Regions from separate parts of the Arthrobacter sp. UCD-GKA genome, predicted to be linked through region 2. Evidence: predicted binding sites of a transcription regulator. Region 2 holds the regulator's gene; each other region holds the start of a gene.
What was found. The regulator LexA, encoded in region 2, represses DNA repair genes until DNA is damaged. The targets are predictions, from matches to a motif close to TCGAACANNTGTTCGA.
Positions count from the first base shown of each region.

Region 1: a site for LexA is predicted at 1,816-1,831, ahead of BLJ79_RS10985 (LexA family protein). Genes of this name have one in related genera too.
Region 3: a site for LexA is predicted at 2,534-2,549, ahead of xsc (sulfoacetaldehyde acetyltransferase). Genes of this name have one in related genera too.

Region 1 is NZ_MOLR01000005.1:318,155-322,364, reverse strand. Features, by position in the region: gene BLJ79_RS10995 (Y-family DNA polymerase) at 1-897, opposite strand, end outside; gene BLJ79_RS10990 (hypothetical protein) at 982-1,269, opposite strand; gene BLJ79_RS10985 (LexA family protein) at 1,377-1,763, opposite strand; gene BLJ79_RS10980 (cytochrome c biogenesis CcdA family protein) at 1,872-2,765, opposite strand; gene BLJ79_RS10975 (DsbA family protein) at 2,784-3,527, opposite strand; gene BLJ79_RS10970 (MerR family transcriptional regulator) at 3,767-4,210, opposite strand, start outside.
Region 2 is NZ_MOLR01000009.1:56,856-61,065, reverse strand. Features, by position in the region: gene BLJ79_RS16270 (ATP-dependent DNA helicase) at 1-1,569, shown strand, start outside; gene lexA (transcriptional repressor LexA) at 1,662-2,381, opposite strand; gene BLJ79_RS16260 (LysM peptidoglycan-binding domain-containing protein) at 2,666-3,067, shown strand; gene BLJ79_RS16255 (histidinol-phosphate transaminase) at 3,185-4,210, shown strand, end outside.
Region 3 is NZ_MOLR01000005.1:278,233-282,442, forward strand. Features, by position in the region: gene BLJ79_RS10830 (cobaltochelatase CobT-related protein) at 1-551, opposite strand, end outside; gene BLJ79_RS10835 (AAA family ATPase) at 572-1,558, opposite strand; gene BLJ79_RS10840 (IclR family transcriptional regulator) at 1,564-2,403, opposite strand; gene xsc (sulfoacetaldehyde acetyltransferase) at 2,595-4,210, shown strand, end outside.

The DNA of each region.
Region 1 (4,210 bases), on a different contig from region 2:
GAAGCGGCTGGTTCCCGCGGTGACGGTCAGCAGGGTGGCCCACAGTCCGTCGGACATCAGCCTGGCGGCCCCGCGCTGCGCATAGATGGACATGACCTCGACCATGTCCTCGATGGTTGTCACCGGGTTGGAGAAGGACCGCGAGTACATGATCTGTTGCTTGTCGGCGCGTTCCTCGTTGTGGGGAATGCACGGGGTCCCGTTCAGCTCAAGGACCGTGCGCTGGAGCACCACGGAGAACTTCTTGCGGATGTCGGTCACGTCGGCCGCCTTGAGGTCGGCGATGGTGGAGAYGCCCATGCCCGACAGCCTTGCTCCGGTGCGGGCCCCGACACCCCACAGGTCGGTGACGGGAACCCTGGACTGGATGTCCCCAACCACATGCGGGTCCATGGAATCCAAGGAGCACACACCTTCCAGGTGCGCATTGCGCTTGGCGACGTGGTTGGCGAACTTGGCCAGGGTCTTGGTCGGTGCCACGCCCACGCAGACCGGGACCCCGACGCTGCGGCCGACCGCGGAACGGATGCGAGTGGCCAGTTCGCCGAGTTGTCCGGGGTTCCCCTGGACGCCGATGAAGGACTCGTCGATGGAGTAGACCTCCTGCCAGGTGCCAAAGCGCGAGAGCACCTCCATGACCCGGGCGCTCATGTCCCCGTAAAGTTCGTAGTTGCTCGAGCGCACGGCCATGCCGTGGCTTTGGATGAACTGCTTGACCTTGAAGAAGGGTGCGCCGGTGGTGATCCCCAGGTCCTTGGCCTCCTGCGAGCGCGCCACCACGCAGCCGTCGTTGTTGGACAGGACGACCACGGGCCTGCCGATGAGCTTCGGGTCGAAGACCCGCTCGCAGGACACGTAGAAGTTGTTCACGTCCACCAGCGCGATCCGCTCCGTCATGGCGTCTCCTCCGGGTGGCGCAGCCGCAAACCGGCGGCCGGGGACGTGCGCGGTTCCGCAAGCAGGACGCTCAAGTTCCCTGGTTCAGAGCGGCCGCCCGTAGGGATAGTCCACCCACTGCCCGGTTCCCTCCTCGGGGCATTGCTGCTCGGCACCGTGGCGCACGCACCATGCGTCGGCGGGGTAGCGCCACCCTTGAAGCGCGGTGTCGATCTTGACGTCTTGTTCTTCCCGGCCATCGGCGAATCGTGCATCGTACTGGATGCTCCTGTACCGGGTCCTGGGCCAGTGGCGCCGGCGCTTCCAGGTGGCACTGGCTCGAACGGCGACGGGCAGCTCGGCGTTTTCATCCCGTTCCTGCTGTGGTTTCATGCGGGGAGGTCCTCGTGTCGATGGCCGGTGTTCCCAGGTGCGGCGCTTTTCGTTCCCGGGCTTGCCGCAGCACCGGCGGTTCCTGCATAAAGATGCTGTTCCGGAGTTTACACATGGTGCAGGCAGCGGGTGACGACGCCCCAGATGGTGGTTTCCTCGGTGATCGCCTCGGCCCGCTCCACCGGTTGCTCGTCGCTGGACAGGACCATGGCGCCCCGGCGGGACACAAGCCGTCGGATGACCAGTTCCCCGTCCTGGACGGCGATGACCACCGAACCGTCGCGCGGGGCCACTGCGCGGTCCACGATGACCTCGTCGCCGTGGCTGATCCCGGATGATGCCATCGAGTTGCCCGAAACCCGCATGAGGAAGGTCGAGGTCCGGTCCCTGATCAGCAGGCGGTTCAAGTCGATTCCGCCGCCATAGTAGTCCCGCGCCGGGGAAGGGAAGCCCATGGCTTCCACCGCGCCGACCGGCCCCTGGGATTCCGGCATCGGGGCGGGTGGCTGCGGCAGGTCCATACCAAACATGAGCCCCCGACTTTCATAGAACATAGATTCGATGCCAAGCCTACCAGCGGAGACCGCGGGTGCGGGGTCCGGCTACCGTTTTTCGGAGACGTTCGCTTCCCGTGGCATCTGGTCGGATGCGGGGTCCTCCGCTGGTGCAGCCGGTGCTATGCCCGCGGTGCGGCGCACGGCCGCGCGGAGCCACCAGGCCAGAAGCAAGGCGCAGACCAGGGCGGTCCAGGCCCACGATGGAACCACCGCATCCAGTTGCCGTCCCAGGTTTTCGACCGCAGCAACCACACGCGGGGGCAACAGCTCGGGGACGGCCGCCATGCCGTTGGTGAAGATCATCAGCCACCCAACGGCCGCGGTGATTGCTCCCATCAGCAGCGCGGTCGTGTGCAGGCGCAACCTTCCCACTTTGAGCCGGCGGCCCCGCAGCCAGCGCACGGAGCGGTGGCCGAGCCTGCGGATCACCATCGCGATGAGCATGATCGGCAGGACCATCCCCACCCCGTAGAGCCCCAGCAGCGCYCCGCCGCGGGCCGGGCTCGCGGAGGTCAGCGCCAGCGTGAGGATCGCGCCCAGCACCGGGCCGGTGCAGAAGCCCGCCACCCCGGATACCGCGCCGAGGGCAAAGGTGCCGGCCAGCGAGCCGGCCACGGGCCGGGGCTTGCCCGGGAGGAACCGGGCGAAATCGATGCCGCCGCCAAGTGCGGTCAACACGCCCAGGGCAATGAGCACCCACCCGGCACCGCTGAGCAGGAGCCCGCGGTCCAGGACGATGGTTGCACCCAGCCACCCCAGTCCCAGGCCGAGCGGGACCAGGGTGAGGAGCAATCCGGCCAGGAAGACGGAGCCCAGGCTCAGCMGCCTGGCACGGGAGGTGGAGATGGTGGCAAAGAGCGCAGGCAGCAGCAAGGCGTTGCAGGGGCTGAAGACCCCCAGCATTCCGCCGACCAGTGCGTATCCGAGCCCGATGTCCACCGGTTTCCCCCTCCGGCCCTAGCGGGCCAGTTCCTCGTCAATGGTTTGCACGAAGACTTCCAGCGGCTGGGCGCCGATCAGCGGGCGTCCGTTGACGATGAAGGTCGGGGTTCCGGTGACTCCCAGGGCGCCGGCCTCGTCGTGGTTCTTCTGCACCAGGGCCGCGGTGTCGGCGTGCGCTGCGTCCGCGGTGAACTGCTTGGCGTCGACCCCGATGCGTTCGGCCAGTGCCGCGATGCCCTTGGCGGAGTAGTCGGCATCCTTGGCGGTGGCACCCTTGGCGAAGATCGCGTCGTGGAATTCCTGGTACTTGCCCTGCTTGCCGGCCGCAACGGCCAGCTCGGCGCTTTGCCGCGAGTTTTCGCCGAAGAACATGATGTCGCGGTACTCGATGCGCAGCTGTCCCCCGGCGACATAGCTGTCCAGGATGGTCGGCAACGATTCGGAAGCCCACTTGGCGCAGTAGCCGCATTGGTAGTCGGAATAGGTGACCATGACAACCGGTGCGTCGAGTTCGCCGACCGCCGTGGGGTCGTTGGCATCGCGCCGCTCCACGTTGATCCGTTGCTGGGATTCCGAGGGTGCTGGCTGGCTCGGGCCCGGGCTTTCCTGGGTCGCCGCGGCCGCCGGGGACGGGGCTGCCTCCCCGGGTGCGGCAATTTGCAGGCCAATCACGATGCCCAATCCGAGGGCCACCGGAATCGGGAGAATCCAGAACCACGGCAGTTTTGCCTTGGTTGGTGCTGCAGGGGATTCCGTCATGTCCGAGACACCGGTTCCTTCCCGGTTGGGCCCTCGTGCCCCCGTGGCGCTTCGGCGTCCCCACGGGGAGGGGAAGGCCGGTTGGCGCGGAGGCTGGGCGGGGGTGTTTTCCTCCCTTGAACGTATCGAAGTGAAGTGCGGTTGGCGAATTGGCGTCGGGGCACCGCCGCGGAGGCCGGCATATCTGCATGCGGCCCGCCGCGGCGGCTCCCCCTGCATCGAACGGCCTAGGCTTGCTCCTACGCGTAGGGCCAGGCCACCGTCATATCCGCCGGTTCGTCGGCCCACGGCAGCACATGCCAGATTTCGTGCGGTGGTCCCACCATGGTGGCACCGGCCTCCTCGACCCAGCTGCAGGTCTGGTCATAGGCCGCCAGGATCGCCGGGAAGGCCGTCTCGGCACCGGAGACACGGATGCTGGCGTAGCGGCCTCCGGCCAGTCGGTAGCTGCGCACCGGTGCGTCGTTGGCGCCGGCGGCGAGTCTGTCCACCGGAAGGCACACTTCCAGCGGCCCGTCGGAGTCCGGGGTGATTTCCTGGTGGAAGATGCCAAACGGGTCGCCGGTGACGGCCAGCCCTTCGGCATCGGCGAAGGCCTGCAGTTGTTCCAGGCTTTGCTTCATCCCGGTGTCAAGGCCGTCGACGAAGGTGTGCAGCATGATGGAGACCAGGCGTCGCTCTGG
Region 2 (4,210 bases):
TCCGCGGACGGGCCCGGCTCCGTGCTGGGCAAGGAAGTGGTGCGGCTGCGGCAGTGGGCCGAGCAGACCGACACCGGGGACCGCGACGACCTGGCCCCGGGCGTCAGCGACAAGGCCTGGCGACAGGTCTCGGTCAGCGCGATGGACTGCCTGGGATCCCAAAAATGCCCCATGGCCTCCGAATGCTTCAGCGAACTGGCCCGCGCCCGCGCGGCCACCGCGGATGTCGTGATCACCAACCACGCGATGCTGGCCGTCTCGGCGTTCGAGGGACTGGCCGTGCTGCCGGACTTCGACACCGTCATCATCGACGAGGCCCACGAGCTGCAGGACCGCGTGACCTCCTCGGTGACCCGGCCCCTGTCGGTGGCCATGGTCCAGACCGCTGCCTCGGCGGCGCGCAAGCACTGCTCGGTGAGCGTGGATTCGCTGAACCAGGGGGCCAAGGCGCTGCAGCGCGCCCTGGAGGGCGTCCCCACCGGGCTGATGGCCCGCGGATTGAACGAGGACCAGCAGGCGGCGATCAACCAGATCGCCGAGGCCGCACGCGTGGTCCTGTCCGATTCAAAGCCCGAGGCCAACGCCCCCGCCGACGGCGGGCGCCAGATGGCCCGCTCGCAGGTCATGTACCTGGTGGAGCAGTGCAGCAAGATGCTTGAAATGACTGAGGAGCGCGAGGTCATCTGGGCCTCGCGTCCCGGGCACTTCAGCCCGGGGGAGGGCTACGTCCAACCCGACGAGTCAAGCCAGCCGACCCTGAACGTCGCCCCGCTCTCGGTCGCGGGCAAGCTGCGCGAGGGGCTCTTCGACGGGCGCACGGTGATCCTCACCAGTGCAACCCTGGCCATCGGGGCGGCCTTCGAGCCCGTGGCGGGCACCCTGGGCCTCGTGGGCGAGGGGGCGCCGACCTGGAACGGCGTGGACGTGGGAAGCCCCTTCGACTATCCCAAGCAAGGCATCCTGTACGTCGCCAAGCACCTGCCCAAGCCCGGGCGCCAGATGTCCCAGGAAACCCTGTCCGAGATCGAGGACCTGATCAAGGCCTCCGGCGGTGGGGCGCTGGCGCTGTTCACCTCGCGCCGTGCCGCGGAAGAAGCGGCGGAGATCCTGCGGGCACGCCTGGACATCCCGATCCTGTGTCAGGGCGAGTCCAGCATGAAGGCCCTGGTGGACCAGTTTTCCGCCGAACCCGACACCTGCCTCTTTGGCACGATGACGCTCTGGCAGGGCGTGGATGTGCCGGGCAACGCCTGCCGGCTGGTCATCATCGACAAGATCCCGTTCCCGCGGCCCGACGACCCGCTGTCCTCGGCCCGCAGCCGCGACGTGGCCAAGCACGGCGGCAACGGCTTCATGGCCGTGGCCGCGAGCCACGCCGCGGTGCGGCTCGCGCAGGGCGCCGGTCGACTGATCCGTTCGGTCAACGACAAGGGCGTGGTGGCCGTGCTGGATTCGCGCCTGGCCACCGAGCGCTACGGCACGTTCCTGCGTGCCTCGCTGCCGCCCCTGTGGGCCACGCCCGACAAGGCGACGGTGATTTCCGCACTCGAGCGCCTGAGCGAAGGCTAGGACGTCCTGTCCCGTGGGTTCACGGGAAACACGTGAGGACCGGTCATTTGACCGGTCCTCACGTGTTTGCGGGGGATGAATGTTGGTGCGGCCTAGACCGAACGCATGACCGATACGACCTTGCCCATGACGGTTGCGGCGTCACCGAGGATGGGTTCGTAGCGGGAGTTCTGCGGCAGCAGCCAGGTGTGCCCGTCACGCTGCCGGAAGGTCTTCACCGTGGCTTCGTCCTCGAGCAGTGCCGCGACGATGTCGCCGTTGTTTGCGGTCTGCTGGCGTCGCACGACCACCCAGTCGCCGTCGCAAATGGCGGCGTCGATCATCGAGTCTCCGCTGACCTTCAGCATGAAGAGCTCGCCGTGTCCCACCAGTTGGCGCGGCAGGGCGAAGACGTCCTCGACCGCCTGGTCGGCCAGGATAGGTCCGCCGGCGGCAATGCGCCCCACCAGGGGAACCATGGCGGTGTCCGCGGAGGTGGTCAGCTCCGAGACGCTCATCCCGTTGGCTGCCCTCAGATCCGACTGGCCCTCCACCACTTCGAGCTTGCTCTCGCTCTTGAGCTGCAGGGGAAGCAGGATCTCCATGGCCCGCGGACGGCGCGGGTCGCGGCGGATGTAGCCGAGCTTCTCGAGCTGGCTCAGCTGGTGGGTCACGCTTGAGAGGCTGGCCAATCCCACGGCGTCCCCGATTTCCCGCATCGATGGCGGGTAGCCATTGGTGCTCACGGAGCGCTGGATGGTCTCAAGAACCTTCTTCTGACGGATGGTCAGGCTCTTCGCGTCGCGTCGAGGGGTTCGTTGTTCGGTCGTCATTGTCAATGCCTCATCCCGATCGTCGCCGGTTGCCCGCGCGTGCCGCAAATTGTCGGTGGGAACTGATGTAGTCAATACATCGCTCCACTACCCCCATCTTAGTAGACAAAGACACTACTTTCAAAGATTTGTTCGAACAGATCTGGACACGTGTCGTCCAAAGGTGCTAGAAATAAGATGCGCACTACGAACACACGTTCGAAAGATGCGTTCGAATAACCGTCATCTGTTCGAATGGGCCACCGGGTCCGTACGGCAAATGAATACAGAGGAAAGGCAACGACATGGCAAACACTGCTTTCTCGGCCCCGCTCCACCTTGTAACGTCCGACTACACCCCGGCACCGCAATCCGCACTGGCCTCGCGGCCCGAGCTGGCGCCACTGCGGCTCACTCGCCGCGGAAAATTCGTGCTGATTGCACTGCCCATCTTCCTGGTCAGCGCGGCGGTGCTCATGCTCCTGGGCCTGTTCCAGTCCCCGGCCAATGCCTCGGTCGACACCCCGCTGGGCGTCGAAGCGGTCACCGTCACCGTCATCGAGGGCGACACGTTGTGGGGGATCGCCAGGGAGTTCGCCCCGCAGCTCGAGCCCCGCGAAGCCGTTCGGCAGATCGGCGACCTGAACAACCTCAACAGCTCCGTGCTGCATCCCGGGGCGGAAATTTTCGTCCCCACCGGAAGCTAGGGCCAGAGCCCTCCGGGCGCGCCGCTCGATGCCGCGCCCCACCATTGCTAACCGTTTATTACCCCTGGCACCGGTGAAGATTCCAAGGTCACCGCGCCGCCGCCGTAGACTTGAGCCGTGAATGAACGGCTAAATCGCCTGGCAAATCTGCCCCTGCGAGAGAATCTTCAAGGTCTTGAACCTTACGGCGCACCCCAAATCGACGTACCCATCCAGTTGAACGTCAACGAAAACACCCATCCGCTTCCCCCGGAAGTGCATCGCGCCATCGTCGAAGAAGTCTCAGCAGCAGCCATGGGACTGAACCGCTACCCGGACCGCGAGTTCACCGAATTGCGCGAACGTCTCGCCGCCTACCTGGGCCACGGCCTGGAAGCCGACAACGTTTGGGCAGCCAACGGCTCCAACGAGGTTCTCCAACAGGTCATGCAGGCCTTCGGCGGACCCGGGCGCACGGTGATGGGTTTCCCTCCCACCTACTCGATGTACCCGTTGCTGGCCTCCGGGACCGACACCGCCTACCTGGCCGGTGTCCGCTCGGCGGACTACGGGCTCTCGGCCATCGACGCCGCGGCACAGGTCCGTGAGGCGGCGCCGAACATTATCTTGCTCTGCTCGCCGAACAACCCGACCGGCACCGCGCTGGGCCTGGATGTCGTCGAAGCGGTCTACGAAGCCGGCGCGGCAAGCAACGCCATCGTGATCGTTGACGAGGCGTACGCGGAATTCGCCCACAACGGAACCCCGTCGGCGCTGTCCCTGCTGCCGGGACGCGAGCGGCTCATCGTTTCACGGACCATGTCCAAGGCGTTCGCCCTGGCCGGCGCCCGCCTGGGCTACCTGGCCGCGGCTCCGGAAGTCACCGACGCGATCCGCCTGGTCCGCCTGCCGTACCACCTTTCGGCAGTCACCCAGGCCACCGCCAATGCCGCGCTGAAGCACGTCGATGCCCTGCTGGCCAACGTTGAGGACATCAAGATCCAGCGTGACAGGATCGTCAACGAGCTCACCCGCATGGGCCTGCACCCTGCCTCCAGCGACTCCAACTTCGTGTTCTTCGGCGGGATCAAGGACACCAAGGCCATCTGGAACGGGCTGCTTGAGGCCGGGGTCATCATCCGCGACGTCGGGATTCCGGGCCAC
Region 3 (4,210 bases), on a different contig from region 2:
GCGGGAAGCAACGGGCCCAGCACCGGGGACAGGTTCGCGCGGGTCGCCTCGATCATGTCCTCGGATTCCTCGACGACCGGCTCGGCGGTGATCCGCGAGCGGGTGACCTGTAGGATCGTGTACAGCAGCATGCCCAGCGAGGTTTCGGCCAGGCCCGAGGCCAGGTATTCCTTGGACCATGCCTCGTGCCGGGCCCGCAGGTTGGAAACCACCCCGGGCAGGGTGGCCAGGGATTCGCAGCGGAATTGCTCGAGCACCTCGAAGACCAGTCGGGCGCTGGGATTCTCGGGCAGCAGGGCCAGATGCGCGGCGGTGTCCGAATGCAGGGTGCGCAGCGCCATCCCGTCGCTGGCGCCGCGGAAGGACTCGAACGCCGCGCCGGGGGAGGGCGGGTAGAGGTGCGGCGCGTTGAACGGCAGCACCGCGGTGCCGCGGTAGGGCCGGGAGCCAAGCAGCTCCAGATGCCGGTCGGCGCCCAGCGCGCGCAGGGACGCGGCGCACAGCTGGCGGATTTCCTGGGCGCGGCGTTCGGCGATTCCCGTGCTGTCCATGGCGTTGCGGCCGGCCTCCGCTAGGCCCCGGCCGGAACGAGCGCGTAGGACTCGTCGAGCTCGGTGGCCATGACGCGCTGGTAGTACTCGGAGATGATGAAGCGCTCGGCCTCGTCGCACTTGTTGATGAAGGAGAGCCGGAAGGCCAGCGCGGGATCGCGGAAGATGGAGATGTTCTCCGCCCAGGTGATCACGGTGCGCGGGGACATCAGGGTGGAGATGTCCCCGGCGGCAAAGCCGTCGCGGGTGAGGTTGGCGACCTGCACCATGGAGCGGATCAGGTCCGTTCCGGAGGGCTGCTGTGCCAGGTCCGGGACGCGGGCGGCAACGATGTCCACCTCGTCGGCCACCGGCAGGTAGTCCAGGGCCGCAACGATGTTCCAGCGGTCCAGTTGGGCGTGGTTCAACCGCTGCACCCCGTGGTACAGCCCGTTGAGGTTGCCCAGCCCGACGGTGTTGGCGGTGGCGAAGAGCCGGAAATGCGGGTGCGGGCGGATGACGCGGTTTTGGTCCGGCAGCGTGAAGCCGCCGTCGCGCTCCAGCAGCCGCTGGATGACGAACATGACATCGGGGCGCCCGGCATCGTATTCGTCGAAGACCAGGGCCATCGGCTGGACCATCGCCCAGGGCACCACTCCCTCCTGGAACCGCGTGGCCGGTGCCCCGTCCCGGATCACGACGGTGTCCTTGCCGACCAAATCCAGGCGGCTGATGTGGCCATCCAGGTTCACGCGCATCAGCGGCCAGTTCAGCCGGGCGGCGACCTGCTCGATGTGGGTGGATTTTCCGGTGCCGTGCAACCCCTGGACCATCACCCGGCTGTTGTGGGTGAACCCGGCCAGGATCGCCAGGGTGACGTCGGCGTTGAACCTGTAAGCCGGGTCGATGGGCGGGACGTGCTCGGTGGCCTCGAGGAACCGCGGCACGCGCAGCTCGCTGTCGATGCCGAATATCTCACGGACCGAAACCAGCTCCTGGGCCGCGAGCTCGGGTGTTTGGTGGTTCATCCGGATCACCACCCTGCCGCGATCGGCTCGGACTCGGGGGAGCCCAGATCCGCGTGGTCCTCGATGCGGGCGATGCTCTCGGCGGCCTGGCGCAGGGCCGGCAGCAAGGTGAGCAGGTCCGCGGAGCTCTTGCGCATCATCGGTGCCTGCACCGCGACGCAGAGGTTGGAACGGCCGGCGGGGTTGGGAACCAGCACGGCCAGGCAGACCAGCCCGTCCAGGAATTCCTGGCGGTCCTCGGCGTAGCCGTTGCGCCGGATCTGGGTCAGTTCGGCCTCGATCTGGGCCTTGTCGGTGAGCGTGTGCGCGGTGAAGCGCTGCAGCTTCCCGGTGGCCAGCACGCGTTCGCGCTGCGTGGGACCGAACTGGGAGAGGATCAGCTTTCCGCTGGCGGAGCAGTGCACCGGCACCCGGGAACCGGGGCCGAGGTGGACGCGCAGTGGTTCGTTGGTCTCGACGCGGTCCAGGTAGATGACCTCGTTGCCGGACAGTGCCGTGATGTTGCAGCTTTCGCCGATCTCGTCGACCAGTCCGCGCAGGATGGCGTGCCGGGTGCCGTGCCGGGTGTCGTTGAGCAGCACGTCCTCGGCCATGCGGCGCATGCGCGAACCGGTGCCGTAATGCCGGCCGTCGGACTGGCGGGTCAGCAGGTTGGCGCCCTCGAGCTGTTGCAGCATGCGGTGCAGGGTCGGCTTGGGGAGCCCCGTCTGGTCCACCAGGGATTGCAGGGTGAAGAGCTGGTCGCGGGTGGTGATCAGCTCCAGCAGTGCGAAGAGGCGCAGGGCCGGTGTTTCGCCCTGGACGGCACCCGCGGGCCCGAGATCCGGTTCCGTGAGATTTTCCATGATCGATCCAATCATCCGTTGTGCGAAGTTTCATTAAATCGTATCAGCACGAAGAATAAATGGAATAGGGGCTTGACGGATGTGAGCTGGGTCGCATAGCTTTGTGAGTAATCCCGTTTATGGGAGCAGTTCGAATCATTTTTTGAGACTTTGCGTGATTGCGACGTCTTGATCCACGAAGGAGACTTGTAATGACTGAAAAGGCCACATCCCGCGAGGTCGTCAAGGGCGCGCAGAAGATGACGTCGTCGGAAGCCTTCGTTGAGACGCTGGTGTCCAACGACGTCACCGATATCTTCGGCATCATGGGCTCTGCCTTCATGGACGCCATGGACATCTTCGCCCCCGCCGGCATCCGCCTGGTTCCGGTCGTCCACGAACAGGGCGCCGCCCACATGGCCGACGGCTATGCACGTGCCTCCGGCCGCCACGGCGTGGTCATTGGCCAGAACGGCCCGGGCATCTCCAACTGCGTCACCGGCATCGCCGCCGCCTACTGGGCCCACAGCCCGGTCGTGATCATCACCCCGGAAGCCGGAACCAACACCATCGGCCTGGGCGGATTCCAGGAAGCCAACCAGCTGCCGATGTTCCAGGAGTTCACCAAGTACCAGGGACACGTGACTCACCCGAACCGCATGGCCGAATTCACCGCCCGCTGCTTCGACCGCGCGATGAGCGAAAATGGCCCGACCCAGCTGAACATCCCGCGCGACTACTTCTACGGCGAATCCATCACCGAGATCCCGGCCCCGCGCCGCGTGGACCGCGGTGCCGGCGGCACCAAGTCCCTCGATGAGGCCATCGAGCTGCTCAAGACCGCTAAGAACCCGGTCATCGTTTCCGGTGGCGGCGTGGTCATGGCAGACGGCGTCGAGGAAGCCAAGGCCCTGGCCGAGCGCCTGGGCGCACCGGTGGTCAACAGCTACCAGCACAACGACTCCTTCCCCGCCAGCCACCCGCTCTGGGCCGGCCCGCTGGGCTACCAGGGCTCCAAGGCCGGCATGAAGCTGATCTCCGAGGCCGACGTCGTCATCGCCCTGGGCACCCGGCTTGGCCCGTTCGGGACCCTGCCGCAGTACGGCCAGGCCTACTGGCCCACCGAGGCCAAGATCATCCAGATCGATGCGGACCACACCAAGCTCGGACTGGTCAAGAAGATCTCCGTGGGCATCACCGGCGACGCCAAGGCCGTGGCCATCGAACTGGTCAAGCGACTCGAGGGCACCGAGCTCGCCTCGGACGCCACCAAGGCCGAGCGCGCCGCGAACATCAAGGCCGAGAAGGACGCCTGGGAGCAGGAGCTCTCCGGGTGGACCCACGAGAAGGACGAGTACTCCCTCGACGTCATCGAGGAGGCCAAGGGTGAGGAGGGCAACTGGCTGCACCCGCGCCAGGTGCTGCGCGAACTGGAAAACGCCATGCCGGAAGACGTCATGATCTCCACCGACATCGGCAACATCAACTCCGTGGCCCACAGCTACCTGCGCTTCGAAAAGCCGCGCAGCTTCTTCGCACCGATGTCCTTCGGCAACTGCGGCTACGCGCTACCGACCATCATCGGTGCCAAGGCCGCGGCCCCGCACCGCCCGGCCATTGCCTACGCCGGCGACGGCGCCTGGGCCATGAGCATGGGCGAGGTGCTCACCGCGGTCCGCCACGACCTGCCGGTCACCGCGGTCGTCTTCCGCAACCGCCAATGGGGCGCCGAGAAGAAGAACCAGGTCGAGTTCTACAACCGCCGCTTCATCGCCGGCGAGCTGGACAATGGCGAGTCCTTCGCCGAGATGGCCCGTTCCATGGGTGC